2 linked regions of the Filimonas effusa genome follow. The protein of the gene in region 2 interacts with the protein of the main gene of each other region in a pairwise test. Links are inferred from orthologs where the notes say so. Each region holds a gene or a part of one and is shown on either strand. Other genes may lie near its edges.

Evidence for each region.
Region 1: the proteins of ESB13_RS02930 (region 2) and secA interact in binary tests that used the Escherichia coli proteins (3 or more experiments, as listed by UniProt). The link is inferred for Filimonas effusa from one-to-one orthologs.

The regions. Positions count from the first base shown.
Region 1 is NZ_SDHZ01000004.1:296,210-313,137, forward strand. What follows is about bases 6,093-9,984. They hold secA (preprotein translocase subunit SecA), read left to right. Parts: upstream 6,093-6,442; coding sequence 6,443-9,784; downstream 9,785-9,984. Other genes in these bases: atpG (ATP synthase F1 subunit gamma), read right to left, coding at 6,093-6,126; ESB13_RS20965 (DUF294 nucleotidyltransferase-like domain-containing protein), read right to left, coding at 9,867-9,984. In the rest of the region: ESB13_RS20930 (PKD domain-containing protein), read right to left, coding at 1-1,022; ESB13_RS20935 (alpha/beta fold hydrolase), read right to left, coding at 1,022-1,828; ESB13_RS20940 (Lnb N-terminal periplasmic domain-containing protein), read right to left, coding at 1,831-3,000; lysA (diaminopimelate decarboxylase), read right to left, coding at 3,002-4,216; SMC-Scp complex subunit ScpB, read right to left, coding at 4,226-5,212; more of atpG, read right to left, coding at 5,245-6,092; more of ESB13_RS20965, read right to left, coding at 9,985-11,303; ESB13_RS20970 (3'-5' exonuclease), read right to left, coding at 11,300-12,001; ESB13_RS20975 (mechanosensitive ion channel family protein), read left to right, coding at 12,081-13,883; ESB13_RS20980 (TonB-dependent receptor), read left to right, coding at 14,069-16,831; ESB13_RS20985 (GLPGLI family protein), read left to right, coding at 16,838-16,928. UniProt on the Escherichia coli protein: Required for protein export, interacts with the SecYEG preprotein conducting channel.
Region 2 is NZ_SDHZ01000001.1:770,534-786,536, reverse strand. What follows is about bases 7,785-10,751. They hold ESB13_RS02930 (alkaline phosphatase), read left to right. Parts: upstream 7,785-8,531; coding sequence 8,532-9,971; downstream 9,972-10,751. Other genes in these bases: ESB13_RS02925 (SDR family oxidoreductase), read right to left, coding at 9,925-10,751; ESB13_RS02935 (YoaK family protein), read left to right, coding at 7,785-8,305. Outside these bases: ESB13_RS02960 (threonine/serine exporter family protein), read left to right, coding at 1-212; adhE (bifunctional acetaldehyde-CoA/alcohol dehydrogenase), read right to left, coding at 379-3,021; pflB (formate C-acetyltransferase), read right to left, coding at 3,048-5,282; ESB13_RS02945 (c-type cytochrome), read left to right, coding at 5,868-6,269; ESB13_RS02940 (cbb3-type cytochrome c oxidase subunit I), read left to right, coding at 6,278-7,561; more of ESB13_RS02935, read left to right, coding at 7,571-7,784; more of ESB13_RS02925, read right to left, coding at 10,752-10,926; ESB13_RS02915 (MDR family MFS transporter), read left to right, coding at 11,448-12,863; ESB13_RS02910 (SusD/RagB family nutrient-binding outer membrane lipoprotein), read right to left, coding at 12,943-14,379; ESB13_RS02905 (SusC/RagA family TonB-linked outer membrane protein), read right to left, coding at 14,392-16,003.

The sequences.
Region 1 (16,928 bases), on a different replicon or contig from region 2:
GTATCCAGTGGATTACCTGTGCCAAAATCCCACAGATAGGAGGCTATATTGCTGTTGGTAGACTGATTAAAGAAGGTGTTGGTATAACTGTCGCAGGAAATGTACTCAGGGTCCAGTACCGCCGCCGCGAGACTACAGTTGGCAACGGTGATATGGATCTCTTTCCGGGTGGCGCCAATTTTTACGCCGTTCCTGTACTCTTCTACTTCTACTGCCACAACATAATCGCCCGTTTGAGAAGGGGCCTTGCCCGAAATAATACCGGTAGTAGGGTTAATACCTACGGCTGCCCCCAGCGGCGAAAGGCCCGAAAAGCCGCCATTATACGGAACGCTGCCATAAGGCGGACCTGATGGGGGATTGGGCTTTGCCTGGTTATTACCCTGGCCGCCGCCAATGATCCCTTCGGTAAAACGATATACCAGTGAGTCGCCGTCAATATCTGTGGCGCTGAAATCAAATGTAAAAGGGGAATTATAACAAATAACCGCCGTATCGCGCTGTGCGAAAACTGGGCTGTTGTTGTTGTAATAACCTTGTCCGTTCACAGTACCGGGAATGGTGTTCGTATAGCTAACCCCAACAGCGCTGGAATTGCTGACGTTTACAATGCCTGCTATACGGCAACAGCGTTGTACGGTGAGCGTATACCCGTTTGTATTATTGGGAAGGGTAACGGTGGTAGTAAATTTGTCGATACGGTAACAGATGGTTGGTACCGGGTTGATACAAGGACTGAAACTAAGCTTGGTATCAATGCTGGTAGCGGTTCTGGTTACGGTTAGTGTTTGAAGCAGGCTGTTATTATCAAGATTATAAATGCCGAGAAAAACCTCCTGGTCTATCTGTTGTTGGGTAGAGTTGCAATCGAGGTATTGATTGATTGTGATGCTATAGTTGGAGGTGTTACTGGCAGCTCCCGGACCCAGGTACTCATATGAGATCCAGCCTCCTTTAAGGTGGTTTGCCATTAAAGGAGTTGCTGCAAAGGATAATACGAGTACCAGGATTAATATTTTCATCACTCACGACGGTTCAAGGCTTCCAGAAAATGTAGCAAATGACTGTTCACTGCCGCTGTTGCTTCCCACATTCCCATATGCCCCACATTTTCCAGTATATGAATATACGAACAATTTGGCAGGCTCACCTGCTGCAGTACATCATTTAATGGAGCGGCAACATCATCGGTTCCTATGATAAACAAAACAGGTGTTTTGCTGCCTGAAAGAACTGCTGTTCTGTCTGGACGCTCCATCATTGCTTTATAATACTGCTGTAATGGTAAATCGGCAAATGCCGCGCTTTGTTCTATCAGCTCGTTTACCTGCTCCGGGTGGCTGCTTTTGAATGCAGCAGCGAAAAGATTGGGAATGGTAGTACGAAGGAAAGAAGGACCGCCATATTGCTCTATCATTTCAATGCCCCGCTGACGGTTTTGTTTCTTTTCAGGAGAGTCGGCGAAGGCCGAAGAATGAACCAGCCCAAAGCCGGTGAGTTTATCGGGAAACAATGCTGCAAAAGCCAGGGTAATATAACCTCCCATGCTGTGGCCGAACAGCACGGCTTTTTCAAGTTGTTCGTGTTGTAACAACGCATCGATAACACGGGCAAATTCTTCAATGCCGGGAGTACCCGGTAAAGCCTGTGAATTGCCGGAGCCGGGGAAATCTGGAGTAATGACAAGATAATCGGGTTCCAGGTAAGCTATCTGCCTGTTCCAGATGGTGCTGTCTTCACCAAAACCATGTAAAAAAATAACCGGGGTACCCTTTCCTGTTTTCCGATAAGAGATAAGGGTGTCATTATAGTTAAAGGAATATAACATACTTATTCATCCGCCGCCAGCTGAAAACACCGGTAGGCCATTAGTAATACAATGGGGACCAGTGCAATGTTCAGGTGCTGGGGCAAAAATAGCCAGCCCAGCAAAAGCGCTATCTGCAGGAAACCGGCAAAGCGGAAATACTTACGTACCCGTGGCGATCTTTTCCAGATGAAAAATGCGGCGATGAAATGGGTAGGAAGCGCCCACAACAGATTATAGTTGCTGCTGCATACTACATGATCGGTTCCAAACCACATGAATAACAACAGGAAACCAGCTACACCGGTAGTATATAGCAGCAGCGAATCAATCAGGCGGGTGATAAATCTGGCTGTTCTGTTTTTTAACTGCGACAGCAATAGTATAACGAAGCTGAATAGGCTGAAAACAAGTAAGGGGATCCATTTATTCTGCGGGCTTACCGGCGGCACGGCTTGTACAAGCGGCAGGGTTTCGCTTACGATAGGTTTATTGCCCGGAAGCACGGATGTATTTAATCCTTTTTCAAGATAATCCGGCAGGAACATACTTTGCTGAACAGTTACCGTATCATCGAGTTTGCTGCCCAGCAAAATATCTATTCCCAGTTTGCTCCAGGGCTGCCCTCCTTTGTCGAGATAGGTATGCAGCATATTACGGAAGCTGGTGCGTGGCGGCGTAAGTGAGGTGGTAATGGTTAAGCCGCTGTTCTGCTGCTCAACCATGTCGCGCACCCTGCTGGTACAGTTATCAAAAAGGAAATCGTACTTGTAATATTTGTTATCGTCCTGCAGGTTTACCTGCAGCGCTTTGTACATACGGTTTTTAGCTTCGCAACTGATGTCCAGCACCTGCTCCGAAACACTTCGCTGCTCGTATTGGTAAAATCGTATAAACTCAGAATAACGCTCTGCCGACAAAAAGTAATTGAGCTTACCGCGAACGAATTTGGCATAGAAATCAGGATCGCTGAAATCAAAAGTACCATAGTTGAAAACTACATCGCTGAAGGTCGCGCTGTCTATCACCCGCATGGCGGTATGGCCAAAGGTTGAATACAATTCTTCGCCCGGAGCGCAGGTAAGAACGCTGATCCTCAGGTGACAGCTGTCGCTGCTTTGTGAGCGCGACCAGAAGCTGGTGCAGAGTAACAGCAACAGCAGCCATAGGCGATTGTATCTTCTTCTTTGCATATTATAATACTTCTACCTGGTTACGCAGGAGGTCTTCAAATACATCTCTTTTACGAATAAGATGAGGCGCGCCATTCTTAACAAGCACTTCTGCCGGTTTAAAACGTGAGTTGAACTGGCTGCTCATTTCAAATCCATAGGCGCCGGCATTATAAAATACCAGCAGATCACCTTCTCTTACTTCGTTTAGTTTCCTGTTCCAGGCAAAAGTGTCGGTTTCGCAGATATTACCCACTACCGCATATTCTTTCAGCGGTCCGCTAGGATTACTGATATTTTCAATGCGGTGATAGGCATCGTAGAACATGGGACGGATCAAATGGTTAAAGCCGCTGTCTACACTAACAAAACTGGCAGCGGAAGTCTCTTTTATCACATTTACCTGGGTAACGAAATAACCACACTCGCTCACCATAAATTTACCCGGTTCAAACCATACCTGTAATGGTTTGCCTCCGGGATTAGGGTGATTATCGAACGCTGCCTTCACCTTTTCAGCCAGTAGATCAATGTCTGTTCCAACATCCCCTTCTTTGTAGGGTACTTTAAAACCACCGCCCAGATCTATGAACTCCAGTTCTTTAAAATGGGGAATGATGCTGAACAACACTTCTATACCCTTCACAAAAACATCTACATCTTTGATCTCACTGCCTGTATGTATATGAAGATCGCTTATGTGAAGATTATGCTGTTCCACTACCTGAAGAATTTGATCTATCTGGTCTATGGGAATGCCAAACTTGCTTTTTTCGTGGCCTGTAGAGATCTTGAGGTTGCCACCCGCCATAATATTAGGACGGAGACGAATACCTACAGGATAGCTATGACCGAATTTCTTACCAAACTTTTCAAGATTGGAAAGGCTGTCGATATTAATATTAACGCCCAGCGCTTTTGCTTCTTCAATTTCACTGAACGCAATACCGTTTGATGTATAGAGTACCCTTTCAGGTAAGAAACCTGCATACAGGGCCAGTTTTACTTCGTTGATGGAGCTGCAGTCAACATTGGCGCCCAGCTGTTTTACATGCTTAAGGATGTTGATGTTGGTCAATGCCTTACAGGCGTAAAAGAAAACAGTATTGCTGTTCCGGAAAGCGGAGCTTAGCTTACGGTACTGGTTTTCAATTGTTTCGGCGTGATATACATAAACCGGCGTGCCGTATTGCGTGGCAATGGCCGTAAGTTGTTCTTTGCTTAATGCTTCTGACATGTTCTGTTGTTATTGAGGCCGTTCTTCTTCATCCTGCAGATCATCGGGATCCTGGTCCTCCGGCGTATCATTGCCGGCATCAGCAGCAGGAGAGTGGTCCTCTTCTTGATTGGGGAGGGAATCGTCGTTATCGGTCGGGGTTTCTTCTTCCGGAAGCTCATCGCTGTCGGCTTCTTCTTCGCCGGCATTGGTGTGTCCCGCAGCTTCCTCGCCGTCTGTGGTTTCGTCGTTGGGGGCGCCTGCAGCGTCTTCAATGCCTGCATCGTCACCAGCGATACTTTCACTGTCTTCCTCGTGCGCTACGAGGTCGCCATTACTGTCTACCGCCAGCAAGGCATCTATTTCATCTTCCGAGGCGGGTAACTCGTCGGCGGCAAAAGCGGCTGTTTCTTCAGAGCCTTCTTCAGCGGCAATAAGATCGCTCATAATAGTAGGTGCAACCATTTGTTCGGCCAGTACCTCTTTTATTTTGGGAAGATCGGCGGCGGAGTTGATGCCGAAATAGTCCATAAACAGTTTGGAGGTGGAGTAGATCAATGGCTTGCCGGGTAACTCTTCGTTACGGCCGGTAATGATGATCAGCTCTTTTTCCAACAGTTTCTGAATGCTGTAATCGCTGTTCACACCGCGGATAGATTCTATTTCTCCCTTGGTGATGGGCTGTTTATAAGCAATAATGGCGAGGGTTTCGAGAGCGGCATTCGAAAGCCGCTTCAGAAACTTATCGCCATTTAGCTGTGCTACGGTCTTATGAAAATCTTTTTTCGTGAGAAACTGCCATCCGCCGCCACTTTCCCTTACTTCAAAAGGGTAAAATTCGGCCTGGTACTTTTCCCGGATACCTTCTATGGAGCTTTCAACCTGGTCAAGGGTAATACGTTGCTCCATGAAGCCAAAAGCATTATTTATCAGCTCTACTATCTCAAGGCTGGTCAAAGGCTTTTCACTGGCAAAGATCAACACTTCGATATGCGGAATGATTTCTGATAGTTCCATAGCCCCAATAATACTAATTTTTACACTGATGTCTAGCCTAAGGCTGCAGCACCACTTACGATTTCCGTTAATTCTGTGGTAATTGCGGCCTGACGGGCACGGTTGTAAGAAATTTTCAGTGACTTCAGCAGTTCATTCGCATTTTCGCTTGCTTTATCCATGGCGGTCATACGTGCACCATGTTCGCTGGCGTGGGCATCCAGAACTGCTTTGTAAAGCTGGATATTGAGGATTTTTGGCATGAGCTCGGCAATGAGCGTCTCCTTTTCCGGTTCAAAGATGAAATCCACCTTTTTAGCGCCTTCCTTAACGGGTTGTTTGGGAATAGGCAGGAAACGTTCTGTATTGAAGAGCTGCGTAGCAGCATTCTTGAATTCACTGTACACAATATCGATAGCGTCGAACTCATTATTCTGGAAGGCATTCATGGCTGCTTTGGCAGCTGCCTCTACGTTGCTGAAAGTAAGCTGCAGAAAAATGTCTTTAAAGGTGGCATCAGTTTTAAAACCGGCTCTGCTCATGGTTTCCCAGCCTTTTTTCCCAATGTTCCATATGGTTACATTGCCTTTGGCATACTGAGCGGCATATTTTTCCTGGATAGTGGCTTTCGCTGCTTTAACAACGTTGGTGTTGTAAGCGCCTGCCAGTCCGCGGTCGCTGGTAATAACAATCAACAGCACCTTTTCAACAGGCCTGTTCTCTGCCAGGTTCAGTTCCAGGGTTCCGTCTTCCACGCTGCTAACAATATTACTCAGCATTTCCTGCAGCTTCTGGGCATAAGGCCTCATTTGCAGAATGGCATCCTGTGCACGGCGCAATTTGGCGGCGCTCACCATTTTCATGGCTTTTGTGATTTGCTGAGAGCTTTGAACAGACTTAATGCGGTTACGAACCTCTTTTAACTGACCAGGCATAATGTATAATTATTATGTTGAGCCAGGTTCCGGGCTGCCGGAATCCAAGCCTTTAAATTGGACGCAAAAGTAGCAGAATTGAAGTAAATTTCTCTTCTTGACCGCGTTTATTTATTGCGGGAAAGAACACCCGTTAAATTTTTTGTTCCTTTAAAAAGCCAGACCTAAATGATTACCTTTGGTCCCCGCCGCCGTTTACAACCTGCCAATTTGGCTAAAACAGTGGGGTTGCATTGTTTTTGAGACACATGCATATCGAAAAAAAATCATCATGAAGCCGGAGTTAACGATCCCGGCATAAAACGACCATAATTCTATGCTAGGTTTTTTAAGCAAGTTACTGGGTGGTAATAAATCCGAAAAAGACATCAAGGTGATAGAGCCTGTGGTGGCACAGGTTAACCAATACTTTCAGCAGTATCAAAGCCTGTCAAATGATGAGCTTCGGGGTAAAACCGTGGAGTTCCGGCAGCGCATCCAGGAGCATGTTGCTTCAATAGATGCCGAAATTGCCGCAAAAAAACAGGAAGCTGACATATTGCCTGCCCAGGATGTTCAGGGTAAAGACGCCATTTATACAGAAGTAGATAAACTTAAAAAGGATAGGGATAAAAAACTCGAAGAAGCCCTGGAGCAGATCCTGCCCGAAGCCTTCGCTGTCATTAAAGAAACCGCCCGCCGTTTTAAAGAAAATACGGATGTCGTAGCTACTGCAACCCAGCTCGACCGCGATCTCAGCGTTAAAAAAGAATATGTTTCCATCAACGGCAACGAATCTGTCTTCAAAAATACCTGGAATGCCGCCGGAACTCAGGTGGTATGGAACATGGTTCATTATGATGTTCAGCTCATAGGTGGTGTCGTATTACACCAGGGTAAAATTGCCGAAATGGCTACCGGTGAAGGTAAAACACTGGTATCTACCTTACCAGCCTACCTCAACGCATTGGCCGGCGAAGGTATTCACATCGTAACCGTGAACGACTACCTTGCCCGTCGCGACAGTGAATGGAATGGCCCTATCTTCGAATGGCTGGGACTTACAGTTGATTGTATCGATAAACACCAGCCCAATACCGCTTCCCGCAGAAACGCCTACCTGGCGGATATCACTTACGGTACCAACAATGAATTCGGCTTCGACTATCTCCGCGATAACATGGTGCATACTCCCGAAGAAATGGTGCAGCGTAAACACCACTACGCCATGGTCGATGAGGTCGATAGCGTATTGATTGACGACGCCCGTACACCACTTATTATCTCCGGTCCTGTTGGGCATAGCGATAACACGCAGCAGTTCTTCGATCTTAAGCCAAGGATCGAGCGCGTGGTAGAAGTACAACGCCGTGCCGTTAACCAGTTCCTGAACGAAGCCAGGAAAAAACTGGCCGAAGGTGATGATGATCCCAAAAGCGGTGGCCTCGCATTGTTCCGCGCTTTCCGCGGTTTACCAAAGAACAGCGCTACCATTAAATATCTCAGCGAACCGGGTATCCGCGTGAAACTGCAGAAAGCAGAAAACTACTACCTGGCCGATCAGCAGCGTGAAATGCCTAAGGCGGATGCAGAATTGTATTTCTATATCGATGAGAAGAACAATTCAGTGGAACTTACCGACAAAGGTATCCAGCTGATCACAGGTGCAGGTGAAGATCCTAACTTCTTCATCATCCCGGATATCGCCGTAGCACTTGCCGAAACAGAAAACGGTAACTTCTCCGCTGAAGAAAAATTACAACGTAAAGAAACTTTACTGAACGAATACTCTGTTAAGGTAGATCGTATTCACACTGTACAGCAATTACTGAAAGCCTATACGCTTTTCGATAAGGATGTGGAGTATGTGGTACTCGACGGACAGGTGAAAATTGTAGATGAGCAAACAGGCCGTATCATGGAAGGCCGCCGTTACAGCGACGGTTTACACCAGGCTATTGAAGCAAAGGAAAATGTGAAGATCGAAGCTGCTACACAAACCTACGCTACCGTTACCCTGCAGAACTACTTCAGAATGTATCATAAGCTCGCTGGTATGACCGGTACCGCCGAAACAGAAGCAGCTGAGTTATGGGACATCTACAAACTCGACGTGGTAAGAGTACCAACCAACATTCCTGCCGTACGTATCGATGAGCAGGACCTGGTATTCAAAACCAAACGTGAGAAATATAAAGCGGTTATCGAAAAGATCATGGAGCTGCGCGATGCCGGCCGCCCTATCCTGGTAGGTACCACTTCCGTTGAAGTGAGTGAATTACTGAGCAGGATGTTAAGACAAAACCAGATCCCTCACAACGTATTGAACGCCAAGCAGCATGCCCGTGAAGCACAGGTTGTTGCCGAAGCAGGTTTACCGGGTAATATCACCATCGCCACCAACATGGCCGGTCGTGGTACCGATATCAAACTCGGACCCGGTGTAAAAGAAGCAGGTGGTCTGGCTATCCTGGGTACCGAACGCCACGAAAGCCGTCGCGTCGACAGGCAGTTACGTGGTCGTGCCGGTCGTCAGGGCGATCCGGGTTCTTCCCAGTTCTTTGTTTCCCTGGAAGATGATCTGATGCGTATGTTCGGCAGCGAACGTATCGCCAAGGTGATGGACTTTGCCGGTTATAAAGAAGGTGAAGTGATCCAGCACAGCATGATCACCAAGAGCATTGAACGTGCCCAGAAAAAAGTGGAAGAAAACAACTTCGGTATCCGTAAGCGTTTGCTGGAGTATGACGACGTAATGAACAAACAGCGTACTGTTATTTATACCAAGCGTAACCACGCGTTGTTTGGTGAAAGGCTGGCGCTGGACCTTGATAATGCTTTCTATGACGTGGCAGAGGGATTGGCAAACACGTTCAAGGAAAGCGGCGACTTCGATGGTCTGAAACTGGAACTGATCGTTAACTATGGCCTGGATACAACCCTTACTGCCGAAGACTTTGGCAGGTTGTCTGTTGCAGATCTGGCTAACCGTTTATATGATGAAGCTTCGGCAAACTATCAGCGTAAACGCAGTGATCTGGCAGAGCAGGCGCTGCCGGTGTTCCAGAATATCCGTCAGACACAGGGAAGCCATGTAGAGAATGTGGTAGTGCCTTTTACCGATGGAAGGCGCATGATCCAGACCCTGGCTCACCTGGATAAAACCTTACAGAACAATGGTCTCGAGCTGGCGAATTCACTGGAACGTACCGTTACCTTAGGCTTTATCGACGATGCCTGGAAAGAGCACCTGCGTGCGATGGACGATCTGAAACAGAGCGTTCAAACGGCACACTACGAACAAAAAGATCCGCTGGTTATTTATAAGCAGAACGCCTACATGCTGTTCCGCCAAATGGATAGCAGTGTTAACAAGGATATTGTAAACTTCCTGAGCCATGCCGGTATTCCGGTAGAGCAAAACCAGGATGGTGGCGTTCCTCCCCGGCAAATAAGGGAAGGACGTGAGCAGCGGACCGACATGAGCCGTATGCGTGCCAATAAGGAAGAGATAGATGCAGCAGGAAGTGATTATGCCGCTAATGAAAATGACTACTTCGATCCTTCAGAAGCCCCCAGACAGGAACCGGTTAAAGTAGGTCCTAAAATTGGCCGTAACGATCCTTGCCCTTGTGGTAGCGGTAAAAAATACAAACAATGTCATGGACGTGACCTTTAGTTAAATAAAGGTCTCATCAATATACGCTCCGGGTAAGTTTCGTTAAGAAGCTTACCCGGTTTTGTTTTGTTGACTATTACATTTATCCAAACAGGTTATTGGTAAAGTCGAACTTGATACGCGTCTGGAAGTTAGCGATGGTTTTAAAGATCTCTTTCAGCGTTAACTCGTCAATTTTTGTGAGGCTGTTCAGCAACACATAGTTGTCAGGCTCTTTTTTCTCCTTTAGTATTTGAGTGGCCTGTTTTTCAAGACGCATACCCATCAGGAAATAGTAGCCCTGCATGAGCTGAATAAAATCATCTTCCGTGAAAACGCCTTTGCTCTTTAATGCCTTGAGCCTGTCACCTGTATTCACTTCAAAGATGCGGTGTTTGAGCGCATACACCCTTACCAGGTCTACTATAGGTGTCATTGCCTTTTTTATATCGAACACCTCGTGTTTACCGCGTTTGAAAGTGCGGATATTCTTAAAGAAGGTAAGTGGCGGCTGATATTGTAATGCATTTTTAGCCATATGGAAAAACAACTTTTCCAATGGTTGCTGCAATTCTTTATCAAGAAACTCCCGTAGTTCATCCATGATAGTAGGATCGCCATAGATATAACGGCAGTCGAAGAAAGTTGAGAATTTGATCACCGTTTCAGGAACCGGCTCCATCATCCAGCTGTCGTAATTTCTTTTCCAATGTGAAAGTGAATGCGTCCAGTTGGGATTCTGTGCCATAAAACCTCCCGTGCAGTAGCTAAAGCCAATTGCATTGAGGCGGTCCGATACCATCTGGGCGAAGTTCAGGAAATACTCCCTTACCTCTTCGCGATGGTCATTGGCTTTGTCTTCGTAGATGATAGCATTATCCTGGTCTGTTTTCAGCGTTTGTTCTTTACGACCTTCGCTGCCCAGTACCATAAATACAAACTTGGCAGGTGGCTCTCCTACTATTGCTATTACATTCTGGATAACCTTTAACGCAATGGTATCGGAGATGGACGTAATGATCTGGTTAACGATAGCCGCAGATACATCGCTGTTCAGCAGTTGCGCTACCACGGCAGGCATTTGTTCCCATTTCCTTTTCAGTTCTTCTTCTGAATGGGTTTGCCGTACCGATTGTATAAACACCAGTGGCGACTCGGCCTGTTCGCCAAGCAATTTATTTCGGCTGATGGAGCCGGTATATTTGCCATCCTTTTCAATGAGCAGGTACCTTGTTTTGGTACGGAACATCATTAATATGGCTTCATAAACATGTGTATTGGAAGGAATGGATACAATGGGGTTGTCCATGATATCCTTGACAGGTATGCTTGTATCGCCCCTGGCGGCCACCACTTTGTCGCGCAGGGTGATATCAGTAACATAACCTATGATCTTCTTTTGGGCGTTGGTAACAAAAATACAGCTGATCTTGTGGCTTGCCATTGCTATGGCTGCTTCGTAAGCCGGTGTGTTTTCATCGCAGCTGGTTATTTCACGCTGCTCGATACCCTCTATGGTCTTTGTATATAATTCATTCATGCGAGATAAGCGATTAAGGCAGATACTCCTCCACCTATTAATATGGCAACCAATCCCCAGCCTGCGCGGGAAGCAGCGGCAGTGGCTTTTGCCAGTATCGCCTGCTGTTGTACAATTTTTTGTTCCGTGAAATCGCCGCGTTTAACGAGTTCAAAGAAACAAGCTGCAGTAGCATTTACATCCGCCAATGCATTATGTTGGTTTTCAAGCGCTTTATTAAAAAGAATCGTATAGAGCTCACCCAATCTCAGGTGTTTTACTTCCGGACTCCTGGAAAGATAAGTGGTGGCCTGCATAGTACAGAACTTGGGTAATACACTCAGAATATTGGCAATACCTGAACGGTAAAATTCGGCACTGGCAACATGAAAGTCCAGTTCCATAAAATGACCGATTACCATAGGATTGTATTTCGCCAGGTCGGCTGCCAGTTTGTTCATTACCGTAACACGGGGCAAACCGTTTTCCATTCTGAATGTATCGCTGATCCCATGTACCTGGAATGCAGATTCTGTTGTCGTGAAATCGTTATTATTGATAAAATGGTTTTCTTCCTTTATTTTTTGTCCGCTTTTCGAATAAATGATCCAGGCTACCTGAACTGCATGGGGCCAGTTGCCCTCTGTTGAATAAGGTTTGTCCCATTTCCGGGGCAGGCCAGACGCCTCTGTATCTATGAAAAGCAAATAATCGTTCACGGCAACATTTTACTCAACAAACCTACGTATTTTTCACCGTAACTGGTTAAATAGTAACGTAGATCTATACCTTATGCATATGAAAATATACCTGTTCCTGCCCATATTCCTGTTTTTCTGCTTCAGCGCCGAAGCACAACGTACCGATACCTCCCTGCAGGCCCGCAATGCAAAGCAGGATAGCCTGCTTATGTGGCAATCGCAGCAACTGCAGCAAATGGAAGCGCTGCGGGCAGCGGATTCCATCCGGCGGATGTCCCTCGAGCAGCAGCTCAACAGCCTGAAGGCTACCGATAATTACAAAAAGGACGAACTGGTAAAAGAGCTCACGGAGCTGCGCAAAAGAGACGCGCTGCAAAAAGAAACCCAGCGGCAAAAGATCGACTCACTGCGCCGGTTTGTGAAGGGAGTGCCAGTCATTTTCTTCCAGGATACCCTGCTTACCATTTATGACAGACATGGCAGCTTCTCGCCACGTGAAAGAGCGGTAGCACTGCTTGAGCGTCTGGAGAAATTAAGTCGTGATCATTTCTTTCATCCCGATTCGCTGAAGATCATTCCATCCGGGGCAACCGCCGACCTGGCCTATAATGAAATGATCCTGCTGGGTATCTCCGATAATGATGCGTTGTGGATGCAGATGCCGGCAACAGAACTTGCTGCTTTATATAAAGAACGGATCGCTACTGCACTTTTGAAATATAAGGAAGCTACCAGCTGGAAAACCATACTCAAAGAAACATTGCTTGCAGCATTGGTGATTGCCGTGTTGCTGCTCATCGTTAGTGTCACCGGCCGCGTGTTAAAACGGATAAAGCGCAGGATCATCGCAGAAAAAGGAAAGCGTATCAATGGCATCCGTATCCGCAATTATGCGCTTTTTGATGTGGAAAGAGAAGCTGCTTTTCTGGCCCTTGCAGCAAATGTAATACGATGGATCATCCTGTTGATCGTAGGTTATTTTGCGTTGCTGGTATTGTTTGGCATTTTTCCATGGACCGAACATTTTGCCGATAACCTGTTACGTTATTTCCTGACCCCCTTGAAACATATTGTCATCAGCATACGCGATTACCTGCCCAACCTGGTAACCATTGTGGTGATCTGCATTGTATTCAGACTGCTGCTGAAAGGTGTTCGTTTTCTCAAAACAGAAATAGAAAGCGGGGCATTACATATCAGCGGGTTTTATCCTGACTGGGCAAACCCTACTTACCAGATCATAAGAGTGCTTGTATTGGCGTTTATGACGATTGTAATTTTTCCTTATCTGCCGGGTTCCGACTCTGCTGTTTTTAAAGGTGTATCCGTTTTTGTGGGGGTCATTTTCACCTTTGGATCAGCAGGCGCCTTGGGAAATGTGGTATCAGGCGTTGTGCTTACTTATATGCGTTCGTTTAAAATCGGCGACAGAGTTCAGATAGGGGATATTACAGGCGATGTTATAGAAAAATCATTGCTGGTAACAAGATTGAGGACTATTAAAAACGAAATCATCTCCATCCCCAATTCAACAGTGATGAGCAGCCATACCATTAACTATAGCAGTGATGCGGTTGGTAAAGGGCTTATAATACATGCAACTGTTACCATAGGATATGATGTGCCGTGGCAGCAGGTGCATAAGTTACTGATAAGGGCGGCAGAGGAAACTCCGCTGATAGAGAAAACACCTCCGCCTTTTGTGTTGCAGACAGGACTTGATGATTTTTATATCCGGTACGAGATCAATGGTTATACAAAGCATCCTAATAACCAGGCACAGATCTATTCAGATCTCTATAAACGGGTACTCGATGTATTTAAAGAGGCAGATATAGAAGTGATGTCGCCACAATACTATGTCGTGCGAAACGGAAACGAAACTGATAACAGTAAATAATGTTATAGCATAACAATTCCATAGTTATGTAAAGAGAAAACTAATAGTTGTAAATAGTTGTGTAGCGTTTAATGTGACTGAGGGCTTTAACGGAAAATTGGGAAGTGAAGATTAGGATATATTCTAAAATATTTCCAAATTGTTTCATATAACCATTAACCTTTACACCCTCTCGAACCTTTAAAATGAATAAATTATCAGCAACGCTTGTGTGCCTGGTATTTGTGTGTGTGTCCTTTGGCCAGTCTGCGACAATGAAGGGCCAGCTTTTAGATAGCTTCAACCAACAAAGAATGCCCAATGCAGCCGTAGCATTGTTGCATGCAAAAGATTCGGTCATGTATGCTTTTGAGCGTACAGATGCCGGCGGTAATTTTAATTTTAAACAGGTGAATCCCGGTAAGTACGTATTACTGATTACTGCTCCCAACTATGCGGATTATGCCGATACGTTTATGCTGGCGGAAAATGCAAACCTGGATCTGAAAACAATACCGCTGTTGTTGAAAGCAAGATTGCTTGAAGATGTCGTAGTACGGCAAACAGTTGCTGCCATTAAGATCAAAGGCGATACTACAGAATTTAAAGCAGACAGTTTCCAGGTAAGAGCAAATGCAAGTGTGGAAGAGCTGCTGAAAAAACTGCCGGGTATTAAGGTGGACAAAGACGGAAAGATCTCGGTGTTTGGCGAAACAGTAGAACGTGTATTGGTCGATGGAGAAGAATTCTTTGGAAATGATCCAACACTTGTAACACAGAACCTGCGTGCCGATATGGTTGATAAGGTACAGGTATATGATAAAAAATCGGACCAGGCAACTTTTACAGGTATAGAAGATGGGGAACGATCGAAGACCATCAACCTTAAACTCAAAGAAGATAAAAAAAGAGGGTACTTCGGAAAGCTGAATATAGGCAGGGGCACCGATGGCTTTTACGATATGCAGGCTATGTTTAACCTGTTCCGTAATAAAGAACGTTTGTCTGTATTTGGCATTTCTTCCACCACCGGAACTATGGGACTTAACTGGCAGGATGAAGGTAAGTTCGGGCAGGCAGAGGAGCTCAACTATAATGAGGAAGAGGGCTATTTCACTGGTTCCGACAACTGGGATGGTTTATGGGCAGGTTATTATGATAACCGTGGGTTACCTGATACCAAAACCGCCGGAGTACACTACGATACCAAATGGGATGGCGACAAACAGAAGCTGAACGGCAATTATAAAATGCAGGATCTTACTATTGTAGGGCAAAGCACACAAAACACGCAGTATTTGCTGCCAGACAGTTCTTACTATAATAACTCTGTTCAGTCATTTAGTAACCAGGCGCTGAGGCATAATGTTAACGGTGCTTACGACTGGCAGGTAGATTCCAGTTCTTCTTTCAAAGTAACGGCCCTGGGAACATGGGAACATAAAGAAACAACGGAAGATAATAGCAGCAACTCACTGGCAATGGATAAGTCGCTGGTAAACCAAAACAACCGCAGAACTACCAATGAAGGAGATGCCCGCGTGTTTAACAGCGATATGATATGGCGTAAAAAGTATCGCAAAACAGGCCGGTCGCTTTCTGCAGCGTTCAGCCAGAAATACAGGAGTAACGAAGGCGAGGGATATCTCAGATCCAATACGTCGTTTTATAATATATCGGGAACACTGGATTCAACACAGTTCATCGATCAGTTGAAAGTCAACAGGTCGGAGCGACTAACACTGGATGGCAATGTGACCTATTCAGAACCGCTGTCGGCAACCAGTTTCCTTATTGCAAATTATGGGGTTGTAGTTGATAACAATGATGCATTACGGAGTTCTTACAATAAAATAAATGATAAATATGAGCTTCTGGATAGCACTTATAGTAGCAATTATCGCTTTAATATTTTTACTCATAAGGGGGGGCTTTCTTATAAATACGTAAAGAATAAAATTCGTGTAAGCATAGGGGGAAACATAGGTGTTACTTCCTTCCGGCAAAACGATCTTTATCGGAATAATATCCGTACCAGGGATTTCATCAACTGGTTCCCGAAGGCCAGTTTAAATTACACTATCGGCAAAACCGGCGCCTTTGTAGCGCGTTATGAAGGCAGAACCCAGCAGCCTAATATTAATGATATTCAGCCTTTGCAGGCGAATGATAATCCTTTGTTTATTACAATGGGCAATCCCGATCTAAAGCCTTCTTTTAATAATCGCATTGAACTCAATTACAGAAGTTACCAGGCTTTAAAACAACGATTCCTTTATACCGGTATGTACCTTTCAAGTACCAATAATGCCATCAGCTGGAAAAATACAATTGATGAAGCAGGTAAAACATTTAGGCAGGCCGTGAACCTTAACGGAAACTGGAATACCAGCTTCCGGGCAATGTACGGTTTCAAGCTTAAGAAACTGAACCTGGATCTGCGTCCTGGTTTTAACGTTTCTTATGGCCGCACCGTTAATTATGTGAATGGATTACTCGGTAAGAACAACAATACTGCCGGCAATATAGACCTGAGTATTGGCAGGAGCAGTGAAAAGGTTGAATTCTATGTTTATGGATCGCTGTCCTATACGCATAGCAAATCTTCACTTCAGTTACAGCAGCGTACCAACTACTGGACATCCTATATCGAGCCGGGAATATCATGGAAGCTGCCCTGGCGCCTGGTGCTGGCAACCGATATGAACATAAGTCTGAGGCAAAAGCTGACACCCGATGAGCCTGATAATAATGTAGTATTATGGAAGGCGTCGATAGAAAAAAAGTTCATGAAGAGTGAAGCGCTCAGCCTGAAAGTGTCGGTGAATGACATCCTTAACCAGAACAACGGTTTCAACAGAAGTGCTAACAATAACATGATATCACAATCTACCTATACCACTATCCGCCGTTATGGCCAGTTATCTGTCATCTGGAACTTTAATAAAATGGGAGGCGTCACTAAATAAACTATTATGAGATCTTTTATTTTTTTGATAATACTGGTTAGTCTGTCCGCGTTTCAAACGGGCAAGACACAAAACGCCATTTATCTTTCTGAAGGCA
Region 2 (16,003 bases):
TGCTGGCCTATAAAATGATGCAGGGCCTCATCTACATCGCCAGCGGTGACGCCAACCCTGCACTTATCTCGGAAACCGTTACACACGGCCTCAAAGTCATGTTCATCCTCATGAGTCTCGCCGCCGGCGTAGAACTCCCTATGCTCATTACAAGAAAACAATCCGCCAAAGAATTACGCTTCAAAAAAACATACAAAAAAGAAGAGCACTGAGAAATTTCAACTAACGAGCTTCCCCAATCCCGGCTTCCGGCAAACGTTGGCAGGAAACAGCTGGTTAAAACAACTACCCCCCTAAAAAAATCAAAGCGAGATCCAAAAGGATTCGCTTTGATTAGGTTATAGGAATGGAACGAAAATGGAGCCTTAATAACAAGCCTTAGCTTAATACCGGCGCTTTTTTATCAGCAGGTGCGGCTTGCGCTGCAGGAGCTGCCTTCTCGCCTCCTTCATAAGCAGTGATGTAAATTTTCTTTAATTCACTGATAAGAGGATAACGGGGGTTCGCACCAGTACATTGGTCATCAAAAGCCTGTTCCGACATAGAATCAAGTGTCGCATAGAAGCTTGCTTCAGGAACACCGAATTCTTTGATTGACTTAGGAATACCCACTTTAGCTTTAAGCTCTTCGATAGCTGCGATCAGTCTTTCAACTTTTTCAGCTTCATCTTTACCGCCCAGTTTCAGGTGATCGGCAATTTGAGCATATCTCCAGCGTGCATTAGGATATTTATACTGAGGGAAAGCTGCCTGTTTGCGTGGGTTTTCCACAGCATTGAAGCGAACTACCTCTGAAATAAGCATACCATTTGCTACACCGTGAGGTACACCATGCTTAGCTCCTAATTTGTGAGCCAGGGAGTGACAAATACCCAGGAAAGCATTGGCGAAAGCCATACCAGCGATGCTGGATGCATGTGCCATTTTTTCCCTTGCCTTCACGTTAGTGCGGCCTTCGCTGTAAGCCAGCGGCAGGTATTTGAAGATCAGCCTGATAGCTTCCAGACACAAACCATTGGTAAACTCAGAAGCAAGAACAGATACATAAGCTTCCAGGGCGTGCGTTAATGCGTCGATACCAGATGCTGAAGTTAAACCCTTAGGCATATTCATCATCAGTTCCGCATCAACGATGGCCATATCAGGAGTTAACTCGTAATCAGCCAAAGGATACTTGATATCTGTTTTTTCGTCGGTGATAACCGCGAAAGGTGTTACTTCCGAACCGGTACCTGCAGAGGTAGGAATAGCTACGAAGTCGGCTTTCAATCCCATTGTTGGGAAAGGATACACTCTTTTACGGATATCCATGAAGCGCATAGCAAGATCTTCGAACCTTTCTTCAGGATGTTCATACAATACCCACATGATTTTAGCTGCATCCATCGGAGAGCCGCCACCAAGGGCAATGATTGTATCCGGTTGAAATCTTGCCATCTCCGCAGCACCTTTACGTGCCGCAGCCAAAGTTGGATCAGGATCTACATCGAAGTAAACAGTATAAGCAATACCCAGCTCGTCCAGTATCTTGGTTACATGGTCTGTAAAGCCCATACCAAACAGCACCTTATCGGTAACGATAAACACTTTCTTCTTACCCAGTTGCTTCAGCTCACGCAATGCTACCGGTAAACAACCATATTTAAAGTATACTTTCTCAGGTACTCTGAACCAGAGCATATTTTCTCTTCTGCTGGCCACGCTCTTGATGTTTAATAAATGTTTCACACCTACGTTTTCAGAAACGGAGTTACCGCCCCAGCTACCACAACCCAGTGTTAAAGAAGGAGATAACTTGAAGTTGAAGATATCACCTATCGCTCCCTGGGAAGAAGGCATGTTGATAATGGTACGACCGGTCTTCATTGCTGCACCAAACTTGTCAATCCTGTCCTGAGAAATGGCAGTATCGGTGTACAGCACGGATGTATGACCAAAGCCGCCCAGTTTTACCAGCCTGGTAGCTTTTTCCAGCGCCTCATCAAAATTCTTGGCTTTATACATAGCCAGAACTGTTGACAGCTTTTCGTGAGAGAATGGCTCGTCGAGTTCTACTGAAGTCACCTCGCCAATCAACACTTTTGTTTCTTCAGGTACAGTAATACCTGCAAGCGCTGCAATTTTGTAAGCGGACTGACCTACGATGTTGGCGTTAAGCACACCGTTGATCAGTAACAGGGCACCCACTTTGCTTACTTCATTCTTCTTCAGAATGTAAGCTCCCCTGTTTAAAAATTCCTGTTTTACTTCTTCATAAACTTTCTCTACTACAATCACACTTTGTTCAGAAGCGCAGATCATACCGTTGTCGAAAGTTTTGGAAAGTAATACCGAGTTCACTGCCATTTTCAGGTGAGCAGTTTCGTCGATGATGGCTGGCGTATTACCCGCGCCTACCCCAATGGCAGGTTTACCGGAAGAGTACGCAGCTTTCACCATACCAGGCCCACCTGTGGCCAGGATCAGGTCAGCTGATGCCATCAACAGTTGAGAGGCTTCTACGGAAGGCTCTTCTATCCAGCCGATGATGTCCTTCGGCGCTCCTGCTTTCACAGCAGCATCCAGTACAATCTTGGCAGCAGCGATAGTAGCGTTCTTCGCACGTGGGTGCGGAGAAAAGATAATACCATTCCGTGTTTTTAAAGCGATCAGGGCTTTAAAGATAGCTGTTGAAGTCGGGTTGGTAGTAGGTACAACCGCTGCGATAACACCAATGGGTTCCGCAATCTTCGTAATACCAAACGCCTCATCAGATTCAATAACACCACATGTCTTCTCATTTTTGTACTGATTGTAAATGTACTCCGATGCGAAGTGGTTTTTGATCACTTTATCTTCCACTACACCCATGCCGGTTTCCTCTACGGCAAGTTTAGCGAGGTGTATGCGGGCATTGTTTGCAGCAATAGCCGACTGACGAAAGATCTCATCTACTTGTTCCTGAGTAAATGTAGAGTACGCAACCTGCGCTTCTCTGACCTTCTCGATTTTTTTGCTTAATTTATCTGAGTTTGTTTCCATAACAAAAAAGTTATTGGTATCTGCGACTACATACTTTCATGGAAGGTCCTGGTGATCACCTCTAATTGGTGTGCACGTGACAATCTTACAAAGTTCACCGCGTAACCAGATACACGAATAGTTAACTGAGGATAGTTTTCAGGATGTTCGTAAGCATCGATCAAAGTCTCCCTGTTCAACACGTTCACGTTAAGGTGATGAGCGCCTTGTTTAAAGTAGCCGGTTAAGGTATTTACCAGATTCACCACTTGCTCTGCTTTTGTATCACCCAGCGATTTGGGGATCATAGAGAAAGTATTGGAGACACCGTCCTGAGCGTCGTTATAATCCAGTTTACATACTGAGTTCAATGAAGCGATAGCGCCACTGCAATCACGTCCGTGCATTGGGTTTGCACCAGGAGCGAATGGTTCACCTGCTTTACGTCCGTCAGGTGTAGCACCTGTGTTGGAACCATACATTACGTTAGAGGTAATGGTCAACAGGGATAAAGTAGGAGTTGAATTTTTGTAAGTGGCGTGTTTGCGTAATTCACCGATGAAGAATTTAGTGATTTCTTTAGCGATGTTATCTACACGGTCGTCATCGTTACCATATTGAGGATAAGCACCTTCAATGTTGAAGTCTACAGTCAAACCAATATCGTTACGAACTGGAGTTACTTTAGCATATTTGATGGCAGACAGTGAGTCGGCAATGATAGAGATACCGGCAGCACCATAGGCAATGTCAATATGAGGATCAGTATCCACGAATGCCATTTGCGCTCTTTCGTAGTAGTATTTATCGTGCATGTAGTGGATGATGAACATGGCTTTCGCATAAACACGGGCCAGTTCACTCAGTGTTAATTTAAACACTTCCAGTACTTTGTCATAATCCAAAGGACCATCAGCAATAGCAGGAATATTGTTGATCAGTTTAACACCGTCATGCTCTTCCCTGCCTTGGTTTAAAGCTACCAGTAACGCCTTAGGCAGGTTGGCCCTTGCACCAAAGTGTTGGATAGATTTACCGATGGGCTGATAAGATACGCAACAGGCAATACCATAGTCGTCAGATCCACGTGTACCGCGCATCAGATCGTCATTTTCGTATTGGATGGAAGAGGTATCTACGGATACTTGCGCACAGAATTTTTTGAAATTCTTAGGCAGTTTGTCAGACCATAAAACGGTAAGGTTTGGCTCAGGAGAAGCACCTAAGTTGTACAGGGTCTGAAGGAAACGGAAAGAGGTTTTGGTTACTTTGGTACGGCCATCATGGAAAGTACCACCAATGCTCTCAGTTACCCATGTAGGATCACCACCGAAGATCTCGTCATAAGAACCAGGACGTAAGTGACGAACCAGGCGCAGCTTCATTACAAACTGGTCGATCATTTCCTGGGCTTCAGCTTCAGTGATTACACCAGCCTGAAGATCCCTTTCAATGAAAATGTCAAGGAAAGAAGAAACGTTACCAAGTGACATCGCAGCACCATCTTGCTCTTTAACAGCAGCAAGGTAAGCGAAGTACACCCACTGAACAGCTTCAGCAGCAGTTTGAGCAGGACGGGAAACATCGCAGCCATATTCTTTGGCCATAATAACGATGTCTTTTAACGCAGCGATCTGGGCGTTTACTTCTTCACGCAAACGAACTTTGTGCTCGGTCATTTCACCACCAATAGCAGCAAAGTCAGCTTTTTTGGCTTTGATCAGGCGATCAACACCATATAAAGCCAGCCTCCTGAAATCACCAATGATACGGCCACGCGCATAGTTGTCAGGCAAACCAGTCAACAGGTGTTTGGAACGGAAACTGCGCACTTCAGGATCATAAGCGCTGAATACACCTTCATTGTGGTTTTTGGCATAATTGAAAATATCAATTACCCTGTCAGCCACTTTAAGGCCACGCTCTGCAGCAGCAGATTCTACCAGTTTAATACCACCGAAAGGTTTGATACCCCTTTTCAGCAGTTGGTCGGTTTGTAAACCAACGATCACTTCATCCTCCTGCTTGATGTAACCAGGGCGGAAAGCGGTTATATTGGAAATTGTTTCAGTATCAACAGCAAGCACACCGTTATTGGCCCTCTCCTGCAACAACACTCTTTTTACTTCTTCCCATACTCGGGTAGTTTTCTCTGTTGGTGCAGCTAAAAAAGATTCGTCTCCTGTGTACGGGGTAACGTTGTTAATCACAAAGTCGTACACATTGATCGCAGAATTCCATTCACCGGATTTGAAAGGAACTATCATAGCATCTGTTTCCATAATTGTTATGTATTAAGATTACGAGACAAATGTAGCCCTGATATGGCTTACCTCATATGACAATTATCATGAAGGCCGGGCTTGGGGGATAATCGAGATCATTGAAAAAGATGATTTCCATTACTTTATTTCTTCAAAGTCTTTACAGTGTTGACTTACCCTACCCGTTCACCCGGAAATAGCTCCAGCCGCCGCCCACAAAACCGGTGCCATTATATTTTTGTGAACATAACTCAAATGAGGGGATACAACATACCCTCCGGTCTACCCACCGCTTCAGCACCAAAAACATACTCTAAAAACAATACTTTTGATCCCACCCAAAATCCCCGCAAAACACGCCGCCATTTATAGGATCACCGGAACACACAAACCATCTGCATCATACTACGCTTTATATAGCTGCTTATAAGCCGCCCACAAGCCGCCTGTATCCCACATCACACCAAATAACCTCCCAATTCCACTGCAAAAGCCACTCCTTATCCCTCCCGTCTATTATTCTACCATTCCACTATTCTATTCATGACGTAAGTCATAATTGGAACGGAATACCCGGCGTAATTTTGACCGAAATCCCTGTAAATGAAGCTCAAAGTTTGGCTCACACTGATTGTCTTGTTCTTTATCTACTCCTCTTTTGTCTATATCTACAGTGGGTCGGAAAAACAACCTGTCAGCCCCTCAGCCACCGTCATCGCAGGATGGCAGATCTGGCAGCAGAAAAATTGCCACACCTGTCACCAGCTATATGGCCTCGGCGGCTATATGGGCCCCGATCTTACCAATATCGCCTCAGACGCCAATAAAGGAACTGATGCCTACCTCAAAACCTTTATGAAGTACGGCACAGCCAATATGCCCAACCTGCACCTTACAGAAACCGAAATGGATGCACTCGTATCCTTTCTGCGTTGGGTCGATAAAAGCGGTAAAAGCCAGGTAGCAAAAGAATCAGTACACTGGACAGGAACTTATATTTTCTAGAACTTTTTATGATGGATTTACAACGGTTATTTACCCGGTTTGCATTAGTAATGCTGCTGGTGGCCATTTTAGCAGGAGTGATTGCTTCGTTAGGCTACTTATTCCCCGCAGGCTTTAATTCTATTCTACCTTTCCATGAACTGCGCCCCGTACACGCGTCCGCCGCATTGTTCTGGATCATTACAGGAGCCGCTTGCTGCGTTGGTTATTTCAGCGGCCGGCAAAGCAAACCCTTTATGGCTCTATGGATGATTACCATCGTGGTCATCTTCATCAACTACTGCTTTCATAACTACGGAGGCCGCGAATACTGGGAATTCCCGGCATGGCTCAACATCCCCCTGCTCGCAGCATGGCTCCTGTTCATGGCAGCATCTCTTAAACGCATCCCCAAAGACGCTCCGGTATATTTCTGGATGTGGACATCAGGCATCCTGTTCTTCCTCATCACCTTCCTCGAACAAAACCTTTGGCATATTCCCTGGTTCAGGGAATCCTTCCTGAGAGAAGTAACAGTACAGTGGAAAGCCAATGGCTCTATGGTAGGCGCCTGGAATCAAATGATCAACGGCTTATCCGTTTTCCTGCTGGTAGCCATCAGCGGTAACCCGGCTGTCGCCCAAACGAAAAAAGCTTGGTTCCTGTTCTTCCTTGGCCTGTTCAACCTCATGTTCAACTGGGGACACCACGTCTACAACGTCCCCAACAACAACTGGATGCGCGGAGTGGCCTATGCCGTAAGCATGACTGAATGGGTGATCATCCTCCTCATCATCCGCAACTTCAGAAATACATTGTCCGAAGCAAAGAAATTCTGCCACCTGGTAGTCTACCGCTTCATTGGCGCTGCCGAACTTTGGGTCTTTGCCAACCTGTTGCTGGCGCTGCTCATGAGTATCCCCGCAATCAACCGCTACACACACGGCACGCATATTACTGTAGCACACGCTATGGGTACCACCATAGGCATCAACACCATGCTGCTGCTCGCAGCCCTCGGTTATATCATCGATGTCGACACGCTTTCCGATCGCGTCCGTAAATGGCTCTTAACCGCCATAAGGATCAACACCATCAGCCTCGCGGTATTCTGGGTGGCTCTGATCCTGGCAGGCTTGGTGAAAGGCTTCCTTTCAGTTGACCATCCCGAAAACAACTTCGCCGATGTTATGGCAGCAGTACGCCCCTACCTCGAAGTCTTTACAGCAGCAGGCTTCGGAGTAATGATCGCATTGGGCATTATCTGCGTCATTTATCTGAAACATTCTAACCGCAACAGGCAGATTAACTAAATTTGCACCATGTTCCGGCACATTGGTAAGAAAAGGAATTTCATTCATAACATCAGGTTAGCGATCCTGTTATGCTTAACGGCAGGAATGGTGAACGCTGCCGGGTTTATTGCCTTCTCCGTACTAACAACGAATGTAACAGGACACGCAGCCCTGCTGGCAGTTAACTTGTCCGAGGGCTATTATCAGGCCGCACGAACAGTAGCACTATGGCTTTTGCTGTTTCTCTCCGGCGCATTCCTGTCAAGCCTTTATATAGGCATGGTAGGAAGAGATAAACCCTACGCATACACCTTACCATTGATCATTGAGATCTCTATCTTGATTACCGTTGGCAGCCTGGGTCATTTTTACGATGGATCCAGCGCCGCCACAGGCTTATTTGCAGGAAGCCTACTGTTTGCCATGGGCCTGCAGAACGCCCTCGTAACAATGATCTCAGGCTCGGTTGTACGAACAACCCACCTCACCGGTATGTTCACCGACCTGGGTATCGACCTCTCCGCAGCCATCCTCAATCGAAAACAATGGAGTAAAGAAAACAAACGCCGCCTGCTGTTGAGGATCCTTATCATCACCTGCTTCTTGTCCGGTGGCATCATCGGCGGCTACCTCTTTCAGATCCTGCATTACAAAACATTTTTCCTCCCCGCCGCCATCCTCGTCTTTACCATCTTTTACGACTACTTCCGCATGAAATACCTGAAAGCCAAATCTTACTACCTGCACAAAAACTCAAACTAAAAGCTGCTGCAAAATAACCCCAACACTTCCTGCCACCCTACATCATCCGTCCCATCATCACTCCACCATCCACTACGCCTAAGTCCCCCCGCCATCCAACATTTACTATCAATCATCCGGCATCCCCTGCTCCTTTATCATCCCATTCTTAACACCAAAATAATATCCCCTCCCGCCCAAACGCTCATATTATCCGCATCTTGCCGTTTGATCTTAAATTGAACACATGAAAAGAAGGGATTTCTTCAGAGCTACATCACTGACAGCCGTAGGAAGTACATTGATTCCGGGAGGCAGTTCGTTATTTGCAGCCGGCAAACAAGCCGGGAATACAGCAAAGAACATCATATTCATGGTAAGTGATGGCATGAGTACAGGCACGCTTAATATGGCAAGCCTCCTGCTCCGGCAGAAAGAAGGAAGACAAAGTAATTGGTTGAAATTATATGAGCAGAACCTGGTCAGCAGGGCTTTAATGGATACCGCATCTGCCAGCTCACTCGTTACCGATTCTGCTGCCGCCAGTTCGGCATGGGGAGGCGGTGTAAGAGTCAAAAACGGCGCCCTTAACGTCTCCGCCGATGGCACAGAACATACGCCCATCCTTCAGAAGTTCAAAGCTGCCGGGAAAGCAGTAGGCTGCGTTACCAGTGTACCCATCACACACGCAACACCCGCTGGCTTCAGCATCACCAGCAAAAGCCGCGGCGACCAGTCCGAAATAGCATTATTATACCTGCCGCTGAAATTCGATGTCATGCTCGGCGGCGGCCAGCAGTATTTCGACGGCGCCAAAAGAAAAGATCATAAAGACGTCTATAGCCAGTTCATACAGCAGGGATATACCGTTGTCAAAACACGACAGGAACTTATACAGGCTGCAGGCACCCAAAAACCGCTCATCGGCGCATTCGCCGACGATGGTTTACCCTACGCCTTAGATAGGATCCAGGATAGCACACTGCAGGCCGGAACGCCTACCCTGGCAGAACTTACACGCGAAGCCATCGCCAAACTCAAACAAAATAAAAACGGCTTCGTATTACAGGTAGAAGGCGGTAAAGTCGACTGGGCAGCGCACGCCAACGACGCCGCAGCGCTGCTCTACGACCAGATCGCCTTCGACGATGCCATTAAAGTAGCCATCGACTTTGCAGAAGCCTCGGAAGATACGCTGGTGATCATCACTACAGATCATGGCAACTCCAACCCAGGCCTGTTTTACGACGACAAAGCCAACGCAGGGTTCGACACCATGCAGCACGTGAAATACACCAACGAATGGGTGCTATCAGGCATCACAAGAAACTTCTCCGCCGCACAGGTCATAGAACGATTGGAAGCAGCACAGGGTATCGCAATAACGAAAGATGAAGCAGCCTCCATCCTCAGCCATTACACAAATCTTAACGAAGAAGGATTATACAATCCCTATAAACTGCCTTATCACGAACTGGCGCAGATCCAGAAAAACTACACTTGCATCAGCTGGGCAGGCAACAACCACTCGGCAGACTACGTAGAACTTGCCGCATTCGGCCCCGGCAGAGAACTGCTGCCGCCGTTCGTAAAGAATACCGACCTGCACAACCTCATGCTCAACGCAACAGGTGTAATGCCTACGGCTGCCCATGCCCTCCCGAAGCGCCATAGATCTGCCCCGTAGCATAGCTGGCATCACTGGCCGCAAGTTGTACATATATGGAAGCCAGCTCAGCAGGCTGACCAGGACGTCCCATGGGTGTTTCTTCTCCAAACTTCTTCAGCTTCTCCATGGTAGCGCCACCACTTACTTGTAAGGGTGTCCATATCGGACCAGGCGCAACACCATTTACCCGTATGCCCTTGGAAGCAAGCTGCTGGGCAAGTGACTTCACATAATTGGTGGTGGCAGCCTTGGTTTGCGCATAATCGTATAGCTCACCAGAAGGGTTGTATGCCTGAACACTCGAAGTGGCAATGATAGCAGAACCAGGTTTCAAATAAGGTAATGCAGCTTTAATAGTCCAGAAAGGCGCGTAAATATTCGTCTTCATAGTAGCATCAAAATCTTCACTCGACAAATCCATTATCGATGCCCTGGTTTGCTGCCTCGCAGCATTGTTCACCAGTATATCTAATCCGCCAAGCTGTTTTACAGCCTCCTCAACCAGCCGGCAGCAAAAAGATTCTTCCCTTAAATCACCCGGTATAGCCACAGCTTTGCGGCCGGCAGCCTTGATAAGCGCAATCACTTCCTGCGCATCAGCCTCTTCAGCCGGCAAATAGTTGATAGCCACATCAGCCCCTTCACGCGCATAGGCTATCGCCGCCGCACGCCCCATACCCGAATCTCCACCGGTGATCAACGCCTTTCTGCCCAATAGCCTGTTCGATCCCTTATAACTCTTCTCTCCATGATCCGGCTTAGGATCCATCTTACCCGCCAGCCCGGGCCACGGCTGCTGCTGCTCCTTGAAAGGAGGTTTGGGGTATTTACGCAACGGATCCTCTAACCCCGGAGCAGTGCTAAACTTCACCTCACCCGGCGCTGCCATAGCCTGCGACACTATTAAGGAAGCCAAACCAACTCCAATACCGCCAAGCACCTGCCTGCGGCTGCACAATTTTTCCTCGTTCATACTTTTATTTTAACGTTGATACTTTAGTTACACCGCGCTTGTAGCGCCCCGGTAACGGCTAAAATATCATACCGCCGCGTAACAACCCGGCAACCAACACGTCACCCCCATCGGGAACGATTTTATTCTTTATAAATAAAACCACGGCCATGACAGCAACAACGAAAGCCACCGCCGCAAAGGCACTCCTTTCCAGTCTGCCATGTCTATGCTTATTTTTTACATCAGCCGCACAGCAGATAACCTGTCACAATACCAGAAGAAGATCCTCGAAAAAGCAAAAGACGAACTTAGAACCGTCTTTCATAAAAAGGAAAAACAATAATGAAGCGATGAGATCAAAAAACATGGCTAGCACAATTGTTGCTGGCAGGTAACAGCCTGCTGCTCTACTTCGTTGAAAACAATCGGAACCAGCCATAATTCCTCCCGATAACGGGATAAAATCCTATACCCGGTTTTCACGATAACGTACCGTTAGGTAAATTAGCAAAGCACAGTATTTAAGAAATGGCGAAAATATGCTCAGGAACAAAACACAAGTATTGATAACCCTTATGATCGGTACCTCTATGGCCGCCATAGACAGCAGTATCGTCAACGTATCCCTGCCGGTTATCCAAAAACAATTCAACGTAGAAGTAGACGACGTCTCACTGGTGGTCACCTCTTACATGATCACCTTTCTTTTATTCATCCCCCTCACTGCCTGGTTGAAAAACCGCTTCGGCTACTACCGCCTGTACATGGGAAGTATCATCCTGTTCACTATCGGGTCACTGCTATGCAGCCTCTCACCAGGCCTGCCGCTCTTGGTGGCATCCCGCATCGTACAGGCAATAGGAGGTGGCGCCATTACACCAACCTCCCTCGGCATCTTGTCCGAAAATTATCCGCCCGAAGAACGCGGCAGTGCTATTGGATGGTGGGGCATAGGTAACGTCATGGGGCCCGCCTTGGGACCTACACTGGGAGGCGTATTAACCCAATACCTTGGCTGGGAATCCATCTTCTACGTAAACGTCCCCATCGGATTCATTGCTATTATCCTCAATAGCCGCTACCTGGGCTTCCTCAGGAAACAACCCGTCGTCGATTCCCCGCTCGATGTCAAAGGATATCTCCTGTTTGCAAGCTCTATTCTCGCACTGCAATGTACACTTACCACAGCAGGCTCCAGGTACGGCTTCACATCATGGCAGTTCGCCGGGGGCATCATCCTCACATTGGTGTTCTTCTGGCTATTTATCCGTTCCTCCAAACGCAAAAATGCACTACTCGACCTGTCGGTATTCCGGAATGTAGGCTTCAACAGGGCCTTCATCATCGTAGCCATCCGCTCCCTCGCACTGTTTGGCGGCATGTTCTTCCTGCCCTTCCTGTTACAGGGATTATTGGGTTATACCGAAATCCAAAGCGCACTCCTGCTGCTTCCTAATGCCCTCGTAATGCTTGTTACAAGGCCACTGGCCGGCAAACTGGCCGACAAGGGAATGATCAGGAATATTTCCCTGGTAGGTATATGCCTGCTATCCGCCTCTTTCTTCCTGTTTGCACGCATCGATGCCGGCGCCGCTATCTGGTTCATCGTTCTGGCAATGGTGATACGCGGACTGGGCCTCAGCTTCCTGATAGCGCCTGTCTCTACCGCAATGCTCAACGCAGTCGATAAATCCCAGACAGCAACAGCCACCTCGCTGAACAGCCTCATGCTGCAGCTTGGCGGATCAGTAGGCATCGCAATAAGCGGCTCCATCCATAGCTATATCTACGACCATTATACCGCAAAAGAATACCCCCAGGCGCTGGCAGAACATTTTGCTTTGCAGGACGGGTTCATATTTACTGCCGTACTTATCCTCGCAGCCCTCATCCCCGCAATGAAACTTCCTCAGAAAATATACCGCGATCTGCCCGACAAAGAAGCGCTTGGATAAAATAAGAAGGCGTTCCCGCGGAACGCCTTCCATTAAGCGCCATCTCGGAGCAGGTGTTACATAGATCACCATCTCAACATCAATAGAGATCCCAGAACAACTTCGTTGTAACCAGGTCTCCACCAATGGCTGTAGAGCCATTCTTATAATTGGCAGTGTTCAGTGTTTGTTCTTGCGCCGGATAGGTATAACGCACCGGGAAATCGGATACAGCACGGTTGGGAGCAGGCAGCACAGGATAATCAAGCCGCCGCACCTCCGTCCACGCATCATACCCCCTGTTATACAAAGCAATCCATTTCTGGAAACCGATCTTTTCTCTGTAAGTACCATGCTGATTGGCATAACTGCCTTTCCCGGCAAGATAAGAACTGGCCTGCGACGCAGTACCACCCCAATATAGAATAGAAGCGGTAACACCGGCATTATAATGCGATACTGCCGTACCTCCTACTTGTATACCGCGGGCAGCCGCCTCCGCCAGTATAAACTCAACCTCCATATTGTCTATCAATACCGACTCGAAAGCAGGCTGCTGTATCGCATCTGCAGGCTTGGAATATGTACCCCATTTATTGGTCGGATTTCCTCCTATAACACCCCCCGAATAACCACCCGCAGCATCTCTTGTAAAAAATAACGGAATACGCGGATCGTCATACGCCAACAGACTATCGGCAAAGGTCTGGCCTATCACAAAATCATGCCTGCCGCTTTGAATAAGCTCCACCCACACAGGATTAGTATTTGGCGGCGCTTTCTCATATTGAAAAACAGCATTATCCGATGAAGACAAAATAGCTTCCGGAGCCGCAGCTGCTATCACCTCGGCAGCTTTGGCCGGATCACTGTCAGCTATAATAATCCCCATCCGCAGCTTCAGCGAATTGGCAAATGCTTTCCACTGAACAATATCACTGCCATAAAGCAGATCGCTCGAGGAAAAAGCAGCCTCACCCTCATCCAATGCCGCAATAGAGGTATCAAGACGGGTCAGCAGATCATAATATGTGGTCTTGGCATCATCATAAACAGGTAAAGGATATTTGTCTATATCAAGTGCCTGCTTATAAGGTATATCGCCAAATGTATTCACCAGCACAGACCACGCATACACCTGCAGGATATCTGCCATCGCCAGCTGATTGCGCCTTTGCCCCGCAGTGGTAAACTGCGGATCCTGCAACGGTATGGCTTTCTTGGCCTCCGCAAGACTATTTAGCACATCTCGGTACAGGCTATTCCAGAACGACTGCGGTATATTCCTTCCGGCCAGGTTGTAACGGCTTTCATCCTGGTAAGTGGTCTCAGCCCAATGCTGCACATTCAACCTGAAAATATTATAGTTCACACTGGGAGAGGTTAAAATATCTGTCAGGTTTTTCTCGGCATTCGAAAACAAAGCCGACGGCGGCACCGCTGTCGGCTTCTTCGTTTGCTCATTAAGCTCGTCTATATTTTTTGTACAGGACGACAGCATTCCCAATAACACTATGATGATTATATTCTTTTTCATACAATTTCAATTTTAGAACCTGAATTTTAAATTAGCACCCACTGCCCTTACCATAGGATAAGCCCCTACCTGGTAACCTTGCAGGTTACCCGAACTCACCCCTTCTTCAGGATCGGCATAAGGAAGATTCTTATGAATAAGCCACAGATTCCGGCCAAAGAGAGAAATATCCAGCCCTTTAAATGGCTTCATCTTCGACACCACACTTTCAGGCAAAGAATAAGTAAGCGTAAGATCTCTCAGCTTAACATAGCTGGCATCATACACAAATGCAGCCGCAGGATTCACAACGTAACCCAGCGTACCATAACCATTGGCAGTACTGATATCAGCTCTTACGGTATTGGGCGTTCCCGCATCAGTGATACCCGGATTAATGATCCCCCCGCTTTTACTGTCATTGGTAACATCATTCCTGATAGGAACACCTAACTCATTAACACCAGCCGTTTCAGGATACAAACCCGTAGCCAGGCCGTAATACATGTCAAGTGAAAATACATCCCCCCCCTTTCGAACATCTATCAAAAAGCTTAGTGAAAGATTCTTGTACTTGAAGGTATTGGTGATACCCGCCAGCCAGTCAGGAGCAATATTGCCTATAACATCATTGGTGTTGCCAGACTTAACATAGTAACCATCAGCATTTACCAGCTTTTGCCCGTTCTTGTAAACAAACCCCTCTCCTCTGATCGTTCCATAAGGCTCATTAAGCGCTGCATTGATAGTAACACCAGCATTGTAAGAACCAATCTGGAAGTTCTGGATCCCATCACCCAAAGCAGCAACCTTGCTCGTATTTTTCGTCCAGTTGAGGTTCAGGCTCCAGGAAAAATCGCGCGACTTAACAGGTGTGCCATACAACGACAACTCCCATCCATGATTATCCACCTCCCCTACATTGATATATTTACCATCGAACCCGGTTGCTCTCGATACCGGGGCAGGCACAATCTGGTTAGTGGTTTTGGAATTGTAATAAGTTACATCAAACCCTAAACGGCTGTTAAAGAACGACATCTCAACACCGGTTTCAAAAGCCTTTGTCTTCTCTGGTTTAAGTGTGGGATTATTCTTAAGCACCAGCTCCGGGATCAGCGCACTTATCGAGTTGTTATTGCCCGGGGCCGCAAGCCCCTCGCCATTGAAACTGGGTATGATAGCATAATAGTCGATCAACACATGAGGATCAGGACTATTACCCACCTGCGCATAGTTGGTCCTGAATTTACCATACGACAACCAGGGCGCATTAGCGATAAGCTTCGAGAATACGAAACCCGCAGAGCCAGAGTAATAAAAATAAGTATTATCGTTTTTCGGTAAGGTCGAAGACTTGTCCATCCTTCCCGATGCATCAAGGAACAGATAATCCCTGTAGCCTAACGTAGCAGTAGCAAAATAACCATCAACGCCCACCGTACTTTGTATTTCAGGCGGCGCAACCATAGGATTCCTGGTATTCGTTAACGCATAAATATCCGGGACAGACAAGCCCCCATTGGTAGAAGCGAAAGTAGAATTGATCTTCGTTCTGCGTATGTTCGAACCAACAGTAGCCTTTAAGTTCATATCCGGGCTAAGATCCCTGTTCACATTAATAAGCAGGTCGTAATTATACTCC